4 regions of the Cedecea sp. B1(4) genome follow, and region 3 is predicted to be linked to each of the others. Evidence: predicted binding sites of a transcription regulator. Region 3 holds the regulator's gene; each other region holds the start of a gene.
The links. The regulator Fur, encoded in region 3, represses iron uptake genes when iron is present. The targets are predictions, from matches to a motif close to ATAATAATGAGAACNACTATCAA.
Positions count from the first base shown of each region.

Region 1 (4,621 bases), on a different contig from region 3:
TCTCCCCTGATGTGAACAAACTGCTTATCGAAAGTGCTAACCCGCTGGCGATGCAGGGATCGTTTGTGCTTGGTTCTCCGCTGTTGAACCCGCGCCGCGATCCGTTCTGGACCCGGCAAAATATCGCAGATACCGGCAACACGCTGATTAATGGCTCTCTTCCGGTGGACTTTGACGATCGGTGGATTGGGCTCTTTGGTATCGCGGTCACCACCGAAACGCTTCGGCTGTTTCTCTCCAGCGCTTTGCCAGAGGACACGCAAAGCGCCTATCTGCTTTTTGATGAGCAGATGAACCCGCTGACTCGCCCCGTTGGTTCGCAGAATGGCTATCGCCTCAGCGAGAAGCAGCGACAGGCAATTCTTGAAAAGTTGGTCGATGAATCCCGGGGCACCTTACGTTTTGGCTATGCTTATGCCTCTTTTGGGCATGTCACGGGTACGGGGGCAATCCTTGTCAGCGTCCAGACCATCCGGCAGGGGCTACACGAGGACTTTGGGCGTTTTAGCGTGCTGCTGGTAGTGATGTGGCTGACGGTGATTCTTATTCTGTTTGGTTCACATCGCATGATTTGTCGGCTGATTCGCAACATGGGCCATTTGCAGCAGGAAATGCACCGGCATGCGCTGCACGATGACCTGACCGGCGTTCTAAATCGCCGTGGCTTCTTTGAAACAACCGGGCGTATCAGCCCGAAGTACGTGGATTACTCCCTGATTCAGCTGGATCTCGATCATTTCAAAAAAGTGAATGACCGCTTTGGGCATCAGGTTGGCGACCGGGTGCTTATTCACGCCACGCGCTGCATCCAGCAGGCGATCCGTACCCAGGACATTGTCGGGCGTATCGGCGGCGAAGAGTTTTGTATCTACCTGCCTAATACCGATCTGCATGCGGCGATCGCCGTGGCGCAGCGGGTGCGCAAAATGCTGGTGAACACGCCGCTCAGGCTGGAGGACGAGTCTGAACTGCTGGTGACGGCCTCGCTGGGTGTGGCTTCCCATGAAGAAGCCCCAGACGGTGACCTGGAACACATCCAGAGTCAGGCGGATATTCGCCTGTATAGGGCGAAACAGCAGGGGAGAAACAGAGTGTGTTGGGGCGGCGAGGCTGAATCGCAGGCATAAAAAAAGCCGGTGACCAGCACCGGCTTTTTAATACGCAAAAATTAGATAACCAGCGCGGCGATAGATGCCGACAGGATACTCACCAGCGTAGATCCGTAAACCAGCTTCAGGCCAAAGCGGGAAACCACGTTGCCTTGCTCTTCGTTCAGGCCTTTAATGGCCCCGGCGATAATACCGATAGAAGAGAAGTTAGCGAAGGACACCAGGAACACGGACAGGATGCCTTCCGCGCGTGGCGACAGGCTGCCGGCAATCTTCTGCAGATCCATCATCGCAACGAATTCGTTAGACACTAGTTTAGTCGCCATGATGCTGCCGACCTGCAGCGCTTCTGCGGACGGCACGCCCATCACCCAGGCAACCGGGTAGAAGATATAGCCCAGAATGCCCTGGAAGGAGATACCCAGCACGGCAGCGAACAGCGCGTTCAGGCCAGAAATCAGGGCGATGAAGCCGATCAGCATGGCGGCAACGATAATCGCCACTTTGAAACCTGCCAGAATGTACTCGCCGAGCATTTCGAAGAAGCTTTGACCTTCATGCAGGTTAGTCATCTGCAGGTTTTCTTCTTTCTCATCCACGCGGTACGGGTTGATCAGCGACAGCACGATAAAGGTACTGAACATGTTCAGCACCAGCGCGGCAACCACGTATTTTGGCTGCAGCATCGTCATGTACGCACCTACGATTGACATGGACACGGTAGACATAGCGGTCGCCGCCATGGTGTACATGCGGTTGCGCGACATCTTGCCGAGAATATCCTTATAGGCGATGAAGTTTTCTGACTGTCCCAGAATCAGCGAGCTTACGGCGTTAAAGGATTCCAGCTTACCCATACCGTTGACTTTAGAAAGCACGGTACCGATAGCGCGGATAACAATCGGCAGAATGCGAATATGCTGCAGAATACCGATCAGCGCAGAAATGAACACGATAGGGCACAGCACCTTCAGGAAGAAGAAAGCCAGGCCTTCATCGTTCATTTTGCCGAAGACAAAGTTTGTCCCTTCGTTAGCGAAACCGAGCAGTTTCTCGAACATTTCGGAGAAACCTTTTACGAAGCCCAGGCCGACGTCGGAGGTCAGGAAGAACCAGGCCAGTAACACTTCGATCACCAACAGCTGAATGACAAAGCGAATACGAATTTGCTTGCGGTTAGGGCTAACCAGCAAAGCCAGCAGCGCGACCACAGCAAGCGCTAAAACAAAGTGCAAAACGCGGGACATATTTGCTCCAAATATGAGGCAGGTTTAATTTCGTTGCACATTCTATGTAACAAGCAATAAGAAAACGAGATCAATTCCACACTATAGTGATGAGCTGTGACGGAACGCAAAAATAGTGATCCACCATACATTTCTGCTATGTTAAGTAAAGAAGATAAAAGTTACGTTAGGATAGCTGGTTAACAGCTTACGCGTTGGTCAAATGTTAATCCGTTAACCGGCATCCAGATTCACCATCTCACGCCTCCTGCACATCGTTTTCAGCTATCAGAGAAATCAATTTCCCCGCACTAAATGAACTTGATAACCATTCTCATTTTGATAGCATAAAACATAGCAAAGGCTATATCTCAGAGGCAGAAGATGACAAGCAGTCGCATTGACAGCAATACCGGACGCACCGCGCGTAAGCTGCGGCTGGCGTTGATGGGGCCAGCGTTTATCGCCGCTATCGGCTACATCGACCCCGGTAACTTCGCGACCAATATCCAGGCCGGGGCGAGCTATGGCTATCAACTGCTGTGGGTGGTGGTGTGGGCAAACCTGATGGCGGCGCTGATTCAGGTACTCTCAGCCAAGCTGGGGATAGCCACCGGCAAGAACCTCGCCGAGCAAATCCGCGATCATTACCCGCGTCCGCTGGTGTGGATTTACTGGGTGCAGGCGGAAATCATCGCCATGGCGACGGATCTCGCGGAGTTTATCGGGGCGGCCATTGGCTTCAAGTTGATTCTGGGCGTCTCTTTGCTACAAGGCGCGGTGCTGACAGGGATAGCCACTTTCCTGATTTTGATGCTGCAAAGCCGAGGGCAAAAGCCGCTGGAAAAAGTCATTGGCGGGCTGCTGCTGTTTGTGGCGGCGGCCTACATCGTTGAGCTTATTTTTTCCCAGCCGAAGATTGCTGAGCTGGGTAAAGGGATGCTGATCCCAAATCTGCCGACGTCCGAGGCGGTCTACCTTGCTGCTGGCGTTCTGGGCGCCACAATCATGCCGCACGTGATTTACCTGCACTCTTCTCTGACTCAGCACCTGCATGCGGGCAACCGGGCAGAGCGCTATTCCGCCACTAAATGGGACGTGGCGATAGCGATGACGATTGCCGGCTTCGTCAACCTGGCGATGATGGCCACCGCCGCAGCTGCGTTTCACTTCACCGGGCATACCGGTGTTGCCGAGCTGGAAGATGCCTATAAAACGCTGGAACCGCTGTTGAGCCATGCCGCAGCCACGATTTTCGGGCTTAGCCTGGTGGCGGCCGGTTTGTCATCCACGGTGGTGGGCACGCTTGCCGGGCAGGTGGTGATGCAGGGGTTTGTTCGTTTTTATATTCCGCTGTGGGTTCGCCGGGCGATTACCATGGCGCCGTCCTTCGTGGTCATCATGATGGGGCTCGACCCAACGCGTATTCTGGTCATGAGCCAGGTGCTGTTGAGCTTCGGGATCGCGCTGGCGCTGGTGCCGCTGCTGGTGTTTACCAGCGACAAAAAGCTGATGGGTGATTTGGTTAACGTGCGTTGGGTTAAGCTGGTTGGCTGGGTGATAGTCGCGGTGGTGGTGACGCTCAACCTGTGGTTAATTTTTAGTACGCTGTTTGGCAACTAATCTTGCCAAAGAAAGTGAGAAGGGCTGGATAATCCAGCCCTTTTTTATTTAATGACGGTGCCCGTGACCTCTGCCGCGATGGTCGTCGCGGTCGTTCCAGCCTTCTCGATAGCCGCGTTCATAGCTATTCCGTCCGCGGTCCCAGCCTCGATCCCAGCCACGGTGGCGATGCCAGCCGCGATCGCGCCATTCATAATTGCGGTGCCAGTAATCACGGTCGCGCCATCTGCCGCCGTCCCAGTAATTACCGCGATAATCTTGATCGCCAATCTGTAATTTCACCGACGGCAGCAGGGTGATTTCACCCGCGTTTGCGACCATCGGCGCTGCGGCCAGTAAGGCAAGGGCAAGCATTAGTGACCTGAACATACTTTCTCTCCCTGGTTCTCAGAGCCGTGTTGCGGCTTGTTAACACAATCTTACAAACCGACAACCAGGCTGATGAACTACACAATTCCTAAATCACCGACCATAGCACTTTTTGCACAATTCCTGGCGTGAACTAGGAGGGAAAGTTAAACGTTTACACTAAGATCGCCTCGATTTCTGCTCGTTCCTGTTCGCTGAAATGGCGCTGGCTTAGCATGCCCACGGCGTCCTCTATCTGGCTGGTTTTACTCGCGCCAATAAGCACCGAAGTCACTTTTTCATCGCGGAGTACCC
Region 1 is NZ_JCAHMZ010000004.1:265,026-269,646, forward strand. It holds gene ACR6JA_RS10875 (diguanylate cyclase) at 1-1,127, shown strand, start outside; gene ACR6JA_RS10880 (NupC/NupG family nucleoside CNT transporter) at 1,169-2,356, opposite strand; gene ACR6JA_RS10885 (Nramp family divalent metal transporter) at 2,702-3,958, shown strand; gene ACR6JA_RS10890 (DUF2502 domain-containing protein) at 4,007-4,327, opposite strand; gene mgrA (L-glyceraldehyde 3-phosphate reductase) at 4,482-4,621, opposite strand, start outside.
Region 1: the regulator Fur is predicted to act here: its motif matches at 2,657-2,679, upstream of ACR6JA_RS10885 (Nramp family divalent metal transporter).

Region 2 (4,621 bases), on a different contig from region 3:
CAAGCAGCGCCAGAGACAAAATGTCTCGCCCATCCTGCAGGATCACATGCTGAGGTTCCTTCTGGATGGTAATACGCTGGTTATCCATGTCGGTAACCGTGATGGGATAAGTGGTGGCGCCGCAACCCGCCGAAGCGAGCAGTAACCCTGTCAGGACCAAATTTACTTTCATTGATTGATGCTCTCCATGAGAAAGAGATTAGTTATTATTACTATTTATATTAATAAAGCCTTAATTTCCCACGGCATGGCAAGCACTGATTGGTTTAATTTTATTACGTGACAATGTCACAAAAACTTAAGCAAGATCGTAAACATATCAATACACCTCCCGTAACCCTCATTTGACGCATCTACGCTTTTCCCTTACCCTGCGCGGCATAAATGTATACAGCTCTTCGTAAATGCAGAGGAAAGCGTGAAGAACAGGACTCTTGGCAGTGTTTTTATCGTGGCGGGAACCACCATTGGCGCAGGCATGCTGGCGATGCCGCTGGCGTCTGCTGGCGTAGGGTTTAGCGTCACGCTGCTGATGCTCGTCGGCCTTTGGGCACTGATGTGTTACACCGCACTCTTGCTGGTAGAGGTTTATCAGCACGTTCCGGCGGACACCGGTCTGGGTACCCTCGCCCGGCGCTATCTCGGCCGCCCCGGCCAGTGGTTAACAGGCTTCAGTATGTTGTTCCTGATGTATGCCCTGACGGCGGCTTACATTAGCGGCGCCGGTGAACTGCTGGCGGCAAGCCTTAGCCAGTGGCTGTCCACTTCTATCTCTGCCACTTCTGGCGTGCTGTTGTTTACCGTTGTGGCGGGCGGGATTGTCTGCATCGGCACTCACATGGTCGATATGTTTAACCGCGTGTTGTTCAGCGCCAAAATCATTCTGCTGGTAGTCATGCTGGCCCTGATGATGCCGCATATCCACCACACCAACCTGCTTACGCTGCCGATTGAGAAAGGCCTGGCGCTTTCCGCCATCCCGGTCATCTTTACCTCGTTTGGCTTCCACGGCAGCGTGCCGAGTATTGTCAGCTACATGAACGGTAATATTCGCAAGCTGCGCTGGGTGTTTATCGTCGGCAGCGCCATTCCGCTGGTGGCCTACATTTTCTGGCAGATCGCCACCCTCGGCGCCATTGACTCGCCAACCTTTACCGGGCTGATGGCGGAGCATTCCGGGCTGAACGGCTTCCTGCAGGTTGTTCGTCAGGTGGTGGCTACCCCTCACGTTGAGCTGGCGATTCATCTGTTCGCCGACTTCGCTCTGGCCACCTCGTTCCTGGGCGTTTCCCTGGGTCTATTCGACTACCTCGGCGATCTTTTTGCCCGCAGCCGGAAAGCCTCTGGCCGCCTGCAAACCGGGCTGATGACCTTCCTGCCGCCGCTGGTTTTTGCGTTGTTCTACCCGCAGGGGTTTGTGATGGCGCTGGGCTATGCGGGCGTTGCGCTGGCGGTGCTTGCCCTGCTGGTACCGTCGATGCTGGTGTGGCAAAGCCGCAAACAGCATGCGGAGGTGACGTGGCGCGTGGCGGGCGGTAAGCCGCTGCTGGGGCTGGTCTTTGCCTGCGGGATCGCCGTGATTGTTATTCAGTTCCTGATTACCGTCGGCCTGCTGCCGGAAGTCGGTTAACGCTCTTGATATTCACGCGGGGCATTCGTCCCGCGTTCTTCGTTTTTTCTGCTAATTCCCCGCTAACTCTTCAGGATTTTGGATATAAAACCAGTAATTATGTAAGCAGAGTTAATATTGTAAATGCTAATTGTTGTTATTATCATCTCAATTCCCATTATAAAATCGTTTCAGTTCAGATAAACAACATCATGAATCGCATTCCTTTTGGTTCCACTTTCGTTCGCCAGGCTCTTGTTAATTCAAAATTATTAATCATTTCAACCTTCATCGTTGGTGCTCCGGCTTTCGCCGCCGACAAACCGAAGGAAGACACCTTAACCGTGGTCGCTACCGCTAATCCGGACGGCTCACCAACCAGCTATACCCAGGATGACTCCTCCATCGCCTCCCGCAGCAAAACGCCGCGCAGCGAAATCCCTCAGTCCGTTAGCGTGGTCACGCCGCAGGTGATTGACGACTACGCGGTGACCTCGGTCAATGACGCGATGAAGTTCGTCAGCGGCGTCACGCAGAGTAATACCCTCGGCGGCATCGAGGACGGTTTTGTCAAACGCGGCTTTGGCTCGAACAGCGACGGCTCCGTGTTTATTGACGGGGTGCGAAGCAACCAGGGCCTGGCGATGGATTCCAGCATCGACCATGTTGAGGTGCTGAAAGGCTCGGCCTCCCTGCTCTATGGCATCCTGAATCCTGGCGGCGTGATTAACCTCGTTAGCAAGAAACCGCAGTACAGCTGGAACACCCACGTCAGCGGCACAAGTAGCAGCAACGGCGGCGGGTCCGGCATGGTTGACGTCACCGGCCCGCTCGGCAACGGCTTCGCCTTCCGCCTGGTGGCCGAACGCCAGCATGAGGATTACTGGCGGAATTTCGGCACCGACGAACACACGCTGATTGCCCCGTCGCTCAGCTGGTACGGTGACAAAGCCTCTTTCAATATCAGCTACGTAGAATATAAGTTTGATATTCCGTATGACCGCGGCACAGCGTTTATCAACGGCAAACCGCTCAACATTCCTTACGACCGCCGCATTGACGATTACGCCAACCATGCCTGGGGCAAAAACAAACGCCTGACGACCAACTACTCGTACAAGCTGGATGACACCTGGGAAACGAACCTGAACTACGCCTGGATGCAGCGCCGCTACGACAGTAACGAAGTGCGTGCCACGGCGGTCGATCCTAACAGCGGTCTGGTTTCCCGCCGCGCGGATGCTAACCGTGGCTTTAACCACCAGACGGATTACGCGTCCTGGGACATCAGCGGTAGCCCTGAACTGCTGGGCATGACCCACGACATCACGCTGGGCGCGGATTACGAGCAAAACGAAACCTACAAGAAGTATTCGTACCGTGGGAAGGTGACGAAAACCTTCAATATGTATAACCCGGTGTACGGCGTCTCGCCGGTCACAAACAGCAGCACCTATAGCGATTCCAACAGCAACCTGCGCACTAATCTCTACAGCCGCTCCGTGTTTGCGAAAGACAGCATTCATCTGACTGACCAGTGGATTGCCGTATTGGGTGGCCGCCTGCAGCGCTATACCCAGACCTCCAGCGCCGGTTGGGTAAACCCGCAAACCACGTTGGAGGACCGGGGCAATGCCTTCCTGCCGCAGCTGGGCCTGGTGTACAAAATCGTGCCTGACGTGTCGCTGTACGGCAGCTACAGCAAGTCGTTCACCCCTTCCACGCAAACGGACGACAACGGCAACGTAGCTTCCACCGAAAAAGGGACGACATGGGAAGTAGGCGCGAAATGGCAGATGGCACCTCGCCTGACCAGCAGCCTGGCGCTCTACCGCATTGATGAAAAAGACATGTCGGTCTTTATCAACGGCGTGACCCGCAACATCCCGAAAGCGCGCTCCACCGGTGCGGAATTAGAGCTTAACGGCGAAATTGCGCAGGACTGGAACCTGACGGCGAACTACAGCTATGACAAAACTGAGATCGTGGAAGATAACGTCAATCCGGTGAACGTCGGCAACCACCTGGTAAATGCCCCGACGACCATGGGCGGACTGTACCTCAGCCACACCCTGCGTTTCTCCTGGCTGCCGGGTGAATTACGCTTGGGCGGCGGCGGGCGCTATGTTGGCAGCCGCGCGGGTGACCCGGAAAACAGCTTCACCATGCCGGCTTACACCGTTGCGGATGCGTTTGTGGCCTGGGACAGCAAGCTGCTGGGCAAAAATACCGAGCTGAAGCTGAACGTCAAAAACCTGTTCGACCGCGAGTACTATGAATCCAGCGCCGGTAACCTACGCGTTATCGAAGGTGAACCGCGCACCGCTTATCTCTCAGCCAGCGTGGACTTCTGAGATGAAAAAGTCGCTGTTGCTCGCGGCCCTGCTGGCGCTTAGCGCCGGCAGTCAGGCCAAAACGATAACCGATATTCTGCAGCGTAAAGTTGAGGTGCCGGATAACCCGCAGCGCCTGGTCGTCGGCGAAAGCCGGATGATTTATACCCTCGCTCTGGTGGAGGACGGTAACCCGGCGAAGCGCGTCGTCGGCTGGCCTGCGGATCTGCAGCGTCTGGATCCGCAGACCTGGAACCGCTACACCGAAGCGTTCCCGGCAATCAAAGACATCCCGATTATCGGCAACAATAACTTCTCGCAGATAAGCGTCGAGAAGGTTATCGCCCTGCATCCAGACTTGGTGATTCTGCCGATCTACGCCAAAAAAGAGAGCAATCACGATAGCTTTCTTACCCAGCTGACGCAGGCGCATATTCCGGTGATTTACGTTGATTTCCGCGTCGATCAGCTGAATAACACCGTGCCCAGCCTGCGTATTCTGGGCGAAGCGCTAAACGACCAGGCAAAAACGGAAAAGTTTATCGCCTTCTATCAGCAGCACATGGCGAAAATTGCCCAACGCCTGGCTGAGGCTAAACCCGTGAAGCCGACGGTAATGTTGCAGCTGCATTTAGGGGATAAAAGCGACTGCTGCACCACCGTCGGGCGCGGCAACCTG
Region 2 is NZ_JCAHMZ010000002.1:680,549-685,169, reverse strand. It holds gene ACR6JA_RS06560 (ABC transporter substrate-binding protein) at 1-172, opposite strand, end outside; gene tyrP (tyrosine transporter TyrP) at 419-1,630, shown strand; gene ACR6JA_RS06550 (TonB-dependent siderophore receptor) at 1,822-3,963, shown strand; gene ACR6JA_RS06545 (ABC transporter substrate-binding protein) at 3,965-4,621, shown strand, end outside.
Region 2: the regulator Fur is predicted to act here: its motif matches at 1,754-1,776, upstream of ACR6JA_RS06550 (TonB-dependent siderophore receptor).

Region 3 (4,621 bases):
CAGCGCGCTCAGGCGCAGCGGGCGTAGAAGTGGCGGCTGGTGTTTGCCCGGCGGTAAATTTAAGCATACGCCGTAAAATGTCTGACGCGCTCTCGCCGATGTGTTTAGTCTGGCTGGCAATATAGCGGTAAAGCTCGTCATCAACTTCGATTGTTTTCATCTTAATCCAGTGCGATATCTTTTCTGAATACAAGTCGTTGGGATTATAGGGTCAAATCCCAACAGCGAACAGGAGAGGCGACTCAAAGTCAGAGTAAACTGAATATTTGCCGCACGCCCGCGAGAATGCCAACATGATACCCTAACCAAACGAACCAAAATAAAGAACTTTGCCATGAAATTAAATGCTCGCCTGCAAACTGCGCAACAATTGAATAGCAATTCCCCTATCGTACTCATCCACGGCCTGTTTGGCAGCCTGGATAACCTGGGTGTCCTGGCACGGGATCTGGGTAAAGATCATGCGTTGCTGCAGATCGATCTGCGCAATCACGGGCTGTCACCGCGCAGCGATGATATGAGCTATGCCGCAATGGCTGGAGATGTTCTGGACACGCTGGACGAATACGGTATCGAGAAGGCCACATTTATTGGCCATTCCATGGGCGGCAAAGTGGTGATGGCGCTTACCGCAATCGCCCCTCAGCGTATTGATAAGCTTGTGATGATAGATATTGCGCCGGTTAACTATCAGGTGCGACGTCACGACGAGATTTTCGCGGCTATTCGCGCGGTCACCGAAGCGGGCATAAAAACTCGCCAACAGGCGGCGCAAATCATGCGCGACCACATAGCTGAGGAAGGCGTCATTCAGTTTCTGCTGAAATCCTTTGCTGACGGCGAGTGGAAGTTCAACGTGCCTGTGCTTTGGCAGCAATACGAAAATATCGTTGGCTGGCAGCCTGTCTCGGCGTGGCCACATCCGGCGCTATTTATCCGCGGTGGGAATTCTCCCTATGTTGATGAAAGCCACCGCGAGGCGCTGTTAAGTCAGTTCCCACAGGCCCGCGCTCACGTCATCGCTGGAGCGGGTCATTGGGTTCATGCGGAAAAACCGGATGCCGTTTTGCGGGCAATCCACCGATTTATCGACGCTAAGTAGAAAAACTGATTAAAAACAGACCGACCGGGCAGCTGAAGTCGCTAACGCGTTGGCGGGAATGGCGCGCTGATGTATGATGGCGCGCTTAATTGCACCGGCACCCTGCCCCTGCAGCCAGAATTTCCTGTCAGTATTCTAATCATGGCAAAAGAACAAACGGACCGTACTACATTAGATCTGTTCGCGGACGAGCGTCGCCCCGGGCGGCCGAAAACCAATCCGCTCTCGCGCGATGAGCAGTTGCGTATTAATAAACGCAATCAGCTGAAGCGCGATAAAGTGCGTGGTTTGAAGCGAGTTGAGCTAAAACTGAACAACGAGGCGGTCGATGCCCTCAACCAGCTGGCTGACGCCCGTAACATCAGCCGCAGCGAACTGATCGAAGAGATGCTGCTCGAGCAGCTTAAAAATCTCGGGTAACGCCTTCAGACACCCTGCAGGTTATCTGAAATCTCAAAAGGGTGAGCAAAACCATGTTGCAGACTGTGCACCCGGGCGTGATAGCTGTTTCCGCTGCTGGAGCTGTTCTGCTATGATTGCCCTATACGTGGGCATTGAACGGCCAGCATACTATTAAGTTTCAAGAGGTTATTTTACTCATGGCAATCGTAGGCATTTTTTTCGGCAGCGACACCGGTAACACCGAAAATATCGCGAAAATGATTCAAAAACAGCTCGGTAAAGACGTTGCTGAGGTGCATGACATTGCTAAAAGCAGCAAAGAAGATCTCGAAGGTTTCGACATTCTGTTGCTCGGCATCCCAACCTGGTACTACGGTGAAGCCCAGTGCGACTGGGATGACTTCTTCCCTACGCTTGAAGAAGTCGATTTCAACGGCAAACTGGTGGCGCTGTTCGGCTGCGGCGACCAGGAAGACTACGCGGAATATTTCTGTGATGCGCTGGGCACCATTCGCGACATTATCGAACCGCGCGGCGCGGCAATTGTGGGCCACTGGCCAACCGCGGGCTACCACTTTGAAGCCTCCAAAGGCCTGGCGGATGACGACAATTTTGTCGGTCTGGCTATCGACGAAGATCGCCAGCCGGAACTGACCGCTGAGCGCGTTGAGAAGTGGGTTAAACAGGTTTCTGAAGAACTGAATCTGGCCGATATCATTAACGCCTGATTTCCATGGCGCAAATGCGATATTTGCGCCATCTTGATAGCTTGTAGCAATGAAAATAATTGCTACAAGTTTGTAACTTTCTCGTACATCCCTGTACAATGTCTTCCTGATAGCTTGGCTGATAATTACTGTAAATGGCGACGCCGCCACGATTTTTCAGCCTTATTTTGCACCATACTTGCGGTTCCCATTTAGAAGTAGCAGTTCTATAATGAGACGCATTACTCTTTACGCTCACTGCAGTTTGAGCGAATCGTTAAGCAACAGGACACTTTCCGCATGACTGACAACAATACCGCATTAAAGAAGGCCGGCTTGAAAGTCACGCTTCCGCGATTAAAAATCCTCGAAGTGCTGCAAGAGCCGGTAAATCATCACGTCAGCGCGGAAGACTTATATAAACGTCTGATCGACATGGGCGAAGAAATCGGCCTGGCGACCGTCTATCGCGTGCTGAACCAGTTTGATGATGCAGGGATCGTGACCCGCCATAATTTTGAAGGCGGCAAGTCCGTTTTTGAGTTGACCCAGCAGCATCATCACGACCACCTGATCTGCCTCGACTGCGGTAAAGTGATCGAGTTCAGCGATGATTCTATTGAATCCCGCCAGCGTGAAATTGCCACGCGCCACGGCATCCGCCTGACTAACCACAGCCTCTATCTGTACGGGCACTGTGCTGAAGGTGACTGCCGCGAAGACGACACGGCCCACGATCCTAAATAAGTAATCCGCATTAACAAACGCTGCTTCGGTGGCGTTTAAAAGCAAAAACCGGCAGGTTTCCCTTGCCGGTTTTTTTATTAACTGAAAAAGGCTATCAGCTGTTATTGGCGCGAATCTCCTGCCAAATCTTATCGCAGCGTACCTTCGCGGCTTCATCATTGCCGCTCTTTCTTGCCTGGATACATTTCTGGTAATCCAGCACGTTCACCGTCTCTTTCTCAACAAACGCTTTATGCTGTTTTTCCTGACGCAGTACGTTCAGCACGCTCTGGCAGGCTTCAATTTTATCCGGATTGCCTTCCGCCGTATTGATACAGGCACTATAGGCCTGCTTCAGGCGTGAATCTTCCGGAGGTGCAGGAGGTTGAACGCAGGCAGACAGCGTGAATACAGCGGCGGTAATCAGCAGAATCTTTTTCATGTTCGGTTCCTTATAAAAAAACGGGCGCTTGCGCGCCCGGTTTCACATCAGAAGATGGTGAACGGAGCAATCACGATGAATTTCACGTCACGCTCATCCTGGAAGATGTTGCCGTAACCACCGCCCCAGCTTGGGATGTCGGAGTGGTTGTCGTACTGAGTGAAGTGCAGTTTGAACAGCGTGCCTTTCGCACGGCCTTCCTGCACGGTATACATGGCGTCGAGGCTGTAAGAAGACTCTTTGATCTTATTCGAAGCGAGATCCTGGCGGTTACCGGAAGCATCAAGCGCCCATGTAGATGGTTTTGCGTCCCATGCATAAACGTAAGAAGCACCCACTGCCCAACCCGGCAGGTTCCAGTTACTCAGGTCATACATTGCGCCGAAGAACACGGCTTTTTCACCGTTGGCGTTGAAGTCAGAGCGGTTATCCCACCACACATCCAGACGACCGTTGGAAGACGCGTAGGTTGGCGTCATACGCTGCAGGAAGTAACCCTGCTGGCCTTCTGCCTTCACCATGGTCCCTTCCAGACGCAGGTCAACCTGGCCAATTTTATAGCCTAAGGTCAGCGCCTGAAGCCATGCGGTGCCGTCATAAATATCGTTGATGGTGTTGTTCGCGGCTTTGTCACGGGTGCCATAGAACTGGTAGCTGGTGCTCAGCGGGCTGCCTGCAACGTCGAATTTGTAGCTGGCTTTAGCAAAGTACTGATCAACAAAACCTTGAGCCTGACCGAATGCAGCTTCCAGAATCAGGTCGTTTTTGAAGTCATATTTCGCGCCGATGGAGTGCAGGTAATCAACTTTGGTCTTTCTGTCATTCTGGTAGAACTTGTCGGTTTCCAGGTGCCATGGCGCCTTGTACTCGTTAGTCCACATGTAGGAGAAGCTCAGTGCGCCGGCATCACCGTAATCGAATGCGGCACCCGCTTCAGCCCCCTGGTAGGTACCAGGCATAAAGCTCCAGTGTGGCGCTAATAGGGTTTGGCCGGTTGGCTGAATGTAACCTGCACGAGCCCAAACCGGGCCGTACTTAAATTTAGCGGCGGCTTTATAGAGGCTGATACCGCCTTTATCGCCGGAGTAGTCTTCGCTGTAGCCTTTATTTTTAGAGGAGAATGCGATTTCGTTCGGGTGACCGCTGGCGCTGTCTTCGGCCATTTCAATGGCGGTAAAGGCGGCAATATCGAAACCAAACATGTCAGCCGCATAGCCGGACTGGAAGTCGAGGTTGGCGTTC
Region 3 is NZ_JCAHMZ010000008.1:38,032-42,652, forward strand. It holds gene seqA (replication initiation negative regulator SeqA) at 1-160, opposite strand, end outside; gene ybfF (esterase) at 335-1,102, shown strand; gene ybfE (LexA regulated protein) at 1,244-1,522, shown strand; gene fldA (flavodoxin FldA) at 1,702-2,232, shown strand; gene fur (ferric iron uptake transcriptional regulator) at 2,512-2,958, shown strand; gene ACR6JA_RS17285 (ChiQ/YbfN family lipoprotein) at 3,053-3,379, opposite strand; gene chiP (chitoporin ChiP) at 3,427-4,621, opposite strand, start outside.

Region 4 (4,621 bases), on a different contig from region 3:
CGAGAGGATTTGCCCGAGCTTAACGAACGTCGGGCCCAGTTCTTCCAGCGCCGCGCACAGGCGCTGCGGCATCGGCAAAGCATCGTGTTGGCTGTTGCCACGTATTTTGTCATGCAGCGAGGACAGGCCCAGCAAACGCACAATGTCCTGCAATCCATAGCGGAGGAAAACGCCGATAATTTCCTGCAGCCTTACGCGATCGCGGGCGGTGACCATAATCATTTTCAGCATTGGACAAGCTCCCTTTTTTCTTAACAGGAGGATAGTCGATAAATCGGAATATTTTCACGCCATTCTTATCTCAGGGCAGAGGGTTAGCCTGTCGCATACAGGCTGCGGGAAATTTGACGTTAAAGCGATGGAAGGTAATGAGAGTCGTCAATAAAAGCTAACTGATCTTCATCTCATCTATTTATCTTGTTTTTTTTTGGTATGTGTATGGTTTTCTCTTATTGCTAAATCTGATTTTTATTATCGATTTTTTACCACTTTTGCCCGAGGTGAATTCTGAAAGTCTGGTGGTTTTTGATGTGTTTGTTTATGTCTAATTTTTTGTTTTTTTGTTTTTATTGTTTTAAGAACAATGAGTTAATTTTATTTTTTATGGCTAAGAATATTCGCTTTAGGCTATTTTTATCATTATTTCTGTGTTGCCTTGTTAATTCTATTTATGAATAATTTCTCCGCACAGTAATGGTTTAATTATAATAATGGAGTAATTTTAATGAATAATAAGTCTTTGTTGGCCTTTCTTGTTTCTGGATTATTAGTCACCCAGTCTGTCTCTGCTCTTGAATGGGGGGACTGGTCATCAGACGTGACTTCCAGTAACTCCCATGCTGATGCTGATAAAACCAATGGAAATTTCGGTGATATTAAAAATAACGTTGATACCATTGATTCAGCGCTGAATGAAAGCATTCAAAAACAGCAGACAGTCAATGACCAACAAAAAATGCTCAACGATCGGCAGAATGCCACCAACGTCAAGCAGGCCGAGTGGAATGAGAACCAGAACAGCGTAAATAGCCAGCAGAATGCGGTGAATCAACAGCAGTCCACGGTTAATGCGAACCAGGCTAACGTCAACAATCAGCAGGGGGCCATTAATCAGACCCAGGCAAATCTGAACAATCAGCAGGGGGCCATTAATCAGACTCAGGCAAATCTGAACAATCAGCAGGGGGCCATTAATCAGACTCAGGCAAATCTGAACAATCAGCAGGGGGCCATTAACCAGTCTCAGGCAAATCTGAATACGCAGCAGAATACCATTAACCAGAGTCAGGCCAGGAGCAATGCTCAGTTCCAGGACTCCATCACCCAGCTTAATGGCGATCTTAACCATCTCGGTAACCGCGTGGATAAACTGGATCACAAAATGAAGCGTGGGTTTGCCTCCCAGGCGGCGCTCTCAGGGCTTTTCCAGCCCTACAGCGTTGGCAAATTCAACCTTTCTGGCTCGCTAGGCGGGTATGAATCTACCAGCGCGATGGCCATTGGTAGCGGGTATCGGTTCAATGAAAATGTCGCCGCAAAGGCCGGGATTTCAACCAATACCGAGGACTTCAAGGCCGTGACATACAATGCGGCAGTCAACTTTGAGTGGTAATGCAGCTCAACATAGCTAACTCAGTTCCCCTGGTTAACCTTATGCCCTGGTAACCAGGGGGCGGATTTTTCTGAACAGATACCTTAATCCCCCTGCGACCGCACCTCTTCTTGTTCCCGTAAAACTGAAAATTACTGGTACTTTATGGCGCTAATTTCGCATTCAGTGCGCTTCCAATCACATAAATAGATATTTTCTATACATCTTTTGTCTTGCCCGGTTCAGGCGTTTTTCATCTTTGATATTTCCTTTTACACCAGTGGCTTAAACAGCTCTTTTCGCCATCTGCAAGAGTTTCATGACGGTCTATCCTTAGTAAAGACGCCCAAAAAACCAGCGTTTCGCGAATACCCCTGTTTTCATAACGTTGTATTGATAATTGTTATCATTAACATAAGGGTATCGGCCTTCGGGCGCAGAGAATAATGAGGTGAAGAATGGATGTGCAAACCGGTTCCTTTGATCCCAATGATTTTGCCTGGCAGGGGCTGACCCTGACCCCGGCCGCCAGCGCGCATATCCGCGATCTGGCCGCCAAACAACCCGAGCTTAAAGGCATCCGCCTGAGTATCAAACAGACGGGCTGCGCTGGCTTTGGCTACGTGCTGGACACGGTCACCGAGCCGAAGCCGGACGATCTGGTCTATGAGTTTTACGGCGCGCGCCTGTGGGTGCCGCTCTCCGCCATGCCTTTTATCGACGGCACGGAAGTGGATTACGTGCGTGAAGGCCTGAATCAGATCTTTAAATTTAATAACCCGAAAGCGCAGCACGAATGCGGCTGCGGCGAAAGCTTTGGGGTATAGGCGGTACTATGTCTCGTAATACTGAAGCAACTGACGATGTCAAAACCTGGACCGGCAACCTCAATTATAAAGAGGGCTTTTTCACCGAGCTGCAGACCGAGCAGCTGGCGAAGGGCATAAATGAAGAGGTGGTTCGGGCAATCTCTGCCCGTCGTAACGAGCCCGAATGGATGCTGGAGTTTCGTCTCAATGCCTTCCATGCATGGTTGAAAATGGAAGAGCCGCACTGGCTGAAGGCGAATTACGACAAACTGAATTACCAGGATTACAGCTATTACTCTGCGCCATCCTGCGGGAGCTGCGACGACACCTGTGCGTCCCAGCCCGGAGCGGTGCAACAGCCACCTAATGCTTTCCTGACGAACGAAGTCGAAGACGCGTTTAAGCAGCTTGGTGTACCGGTGCGCGAAGGTAGCGAAGTGGCGGTTGACGCCATTTTTGACTCCGTGTCTGTGGCAACCACTTACCGCGAAAAACTCTCCGAGCAGGGCATTATCTTCTGCTCCTTCGGCGAGGCGATTCACGATTACCCGGAACTGGTCAAAAAATACCTGGGTACCGTGGTGCCGTCTAACGATAACTTCTTCGCCGCGCTTAACGCCGCGGTGGCCTCTGACGGCACCTTTATTTACATCCCGAAAGGCGTGCGTTGCCCGATGGAGCTGTCCACCTATTTCCGGATCAACGCGGAAAAAACCGGTCAGTTCGAGCGCACTATTTTAGTGGCGGATGAAGGCAGCTATGTGAGCTACATCGAGGGCTGTTCTGCACCAGTGCGCGACAGCTACCAGCTCCACGCCGCCGTAGTGGAAGTGATTATTCACCGCGATGCGGAAGTGAAGTACTCCACGGTGCAAAACTGGTTCCCGGGGGATAACAACACTGGCGGCATCCTGAACTTCGTCACCAAGCGCGCCCTGTGCGAAGGTGAGAACAGCAAGATGTCCTGGACACAGTCAGAAACCGGCTCTGCCATCACCTGGAAGTACCCGAGCGTGATCCTGCGTGGCGACAACTCCATCGGCGAGTTCTTCTCCGTGGCGCTGACCTCCGGCCATCAGCAGGCGGACACCGGCACCAAAATGATCCACATCGGCAAGAACACCAAATCGACGATCATCTCGAAAGGGATCTCCGCCGGCCATAGCCAGAACAGCTACCGCGGCCTGGTGAAAATCATGCCCACCGCGACCAACGCCCGTAACTTCACCCAGTGCGACTCGATGTTGATCGGGCCGGACAGCGGGGCGCACACCTTCCCGTACGTGGAGTGCCGCAACAACACGGCGCAGCTGGAGCACGAAGCCACCACGTCGCGCATTGGTGAAGATCAGCTGTTCTACTGCCTGCAGCGTGGCATCAGCGAAGATGACGCCATCTCGATGATCGTCAACGGGTTCTGCAAAGACGTGTTCTCAGAGTTACCGCTCGAATTCGCGGTGGAAGCACAAAAATTATTAGCCATCAGCCTCGAACACAGCGTCGGTTAAGGATTAAGGGAAAACTATGTTAAGCATTAAAGATTTACAGGTCAGCGTTGAGGATAAAGAGATCCTGCGTGGCTTAAACCTCGAAGTGAAGCCGGGAGAAGTTCACGCCATTATGGGGCCAAACGGCTCCGGGAAAAGTACCTTATCCGCCACGCTTGCCGGTCGTGAAGACTACGAAGTGACCGGCGGATCTGTGCAGTTCAACGGCAAAGACCTGCTGGAACTGTCGCCGGAAGACCGCTCCGGCGAAGGTATTTTTATGGCCTTCCAGTACCCGGTGGAAATTCCCGGCGTCAGCAACCAGTTCTTCCTGCAAACCGCGCTGAATGCGGTGCGGGAATACCGGGGCCTCGAATCGCTGGATCGCTTTGATTTTCAGGATCTGATGGAAGAGAAAATCAAGCTGCTGCAAATGCCGGAAGATTTACTCACCCGCTCGGTGAACGTCGGCTTCTCCGGCGGCGAGAAAAAGCGTAACGACATTCTGCAAATGGCGGTGCTGGAGCCGGAGCTGTGTATTCTCGATGAAACCGACTCCGGGCTGGATATTGATGCCCTGAAGATTGTGGCCGAAGGCGTTAACTCGCTGCGTGACGGCAAGCGTTCATTTATCGTGGTCACCCACTACCAGCGTATCCTTGACTACATCAAGCCGGACTTTGTTCACGTGCTGTATCAGGGGCGCATCGTTAAATCTGGCGATTTCAGCCTGG
Region 4 is NZ_JCAHMZ010000001.1:467,502-472,122, forward strand. It holds gene ACR6JA_RS02320 (ABC1 kinase family protein) at 1-231, opposite strand, end outside; gene ACR6JA_RS02325 (YadA C-terminal domain-containing protein) at 725-1,612, shown strand; gene sufA (Fe-S cluster assembly scaffold SufA) at 2,050-2,418, shown strand; gene sufB (Fe-S cluster assembly protein SufB) at 2,427-3,908, shown strand; gene sufC (Fe-S cluster assembly ATPase SufC) at 3,925-4,621, shown strand, end outside.
Region 4: the regulator Fur is predicted to act here: its motif matches at 1,985-2,007, upstream of sufA (Fe-S cluster assembly scaffold SufA).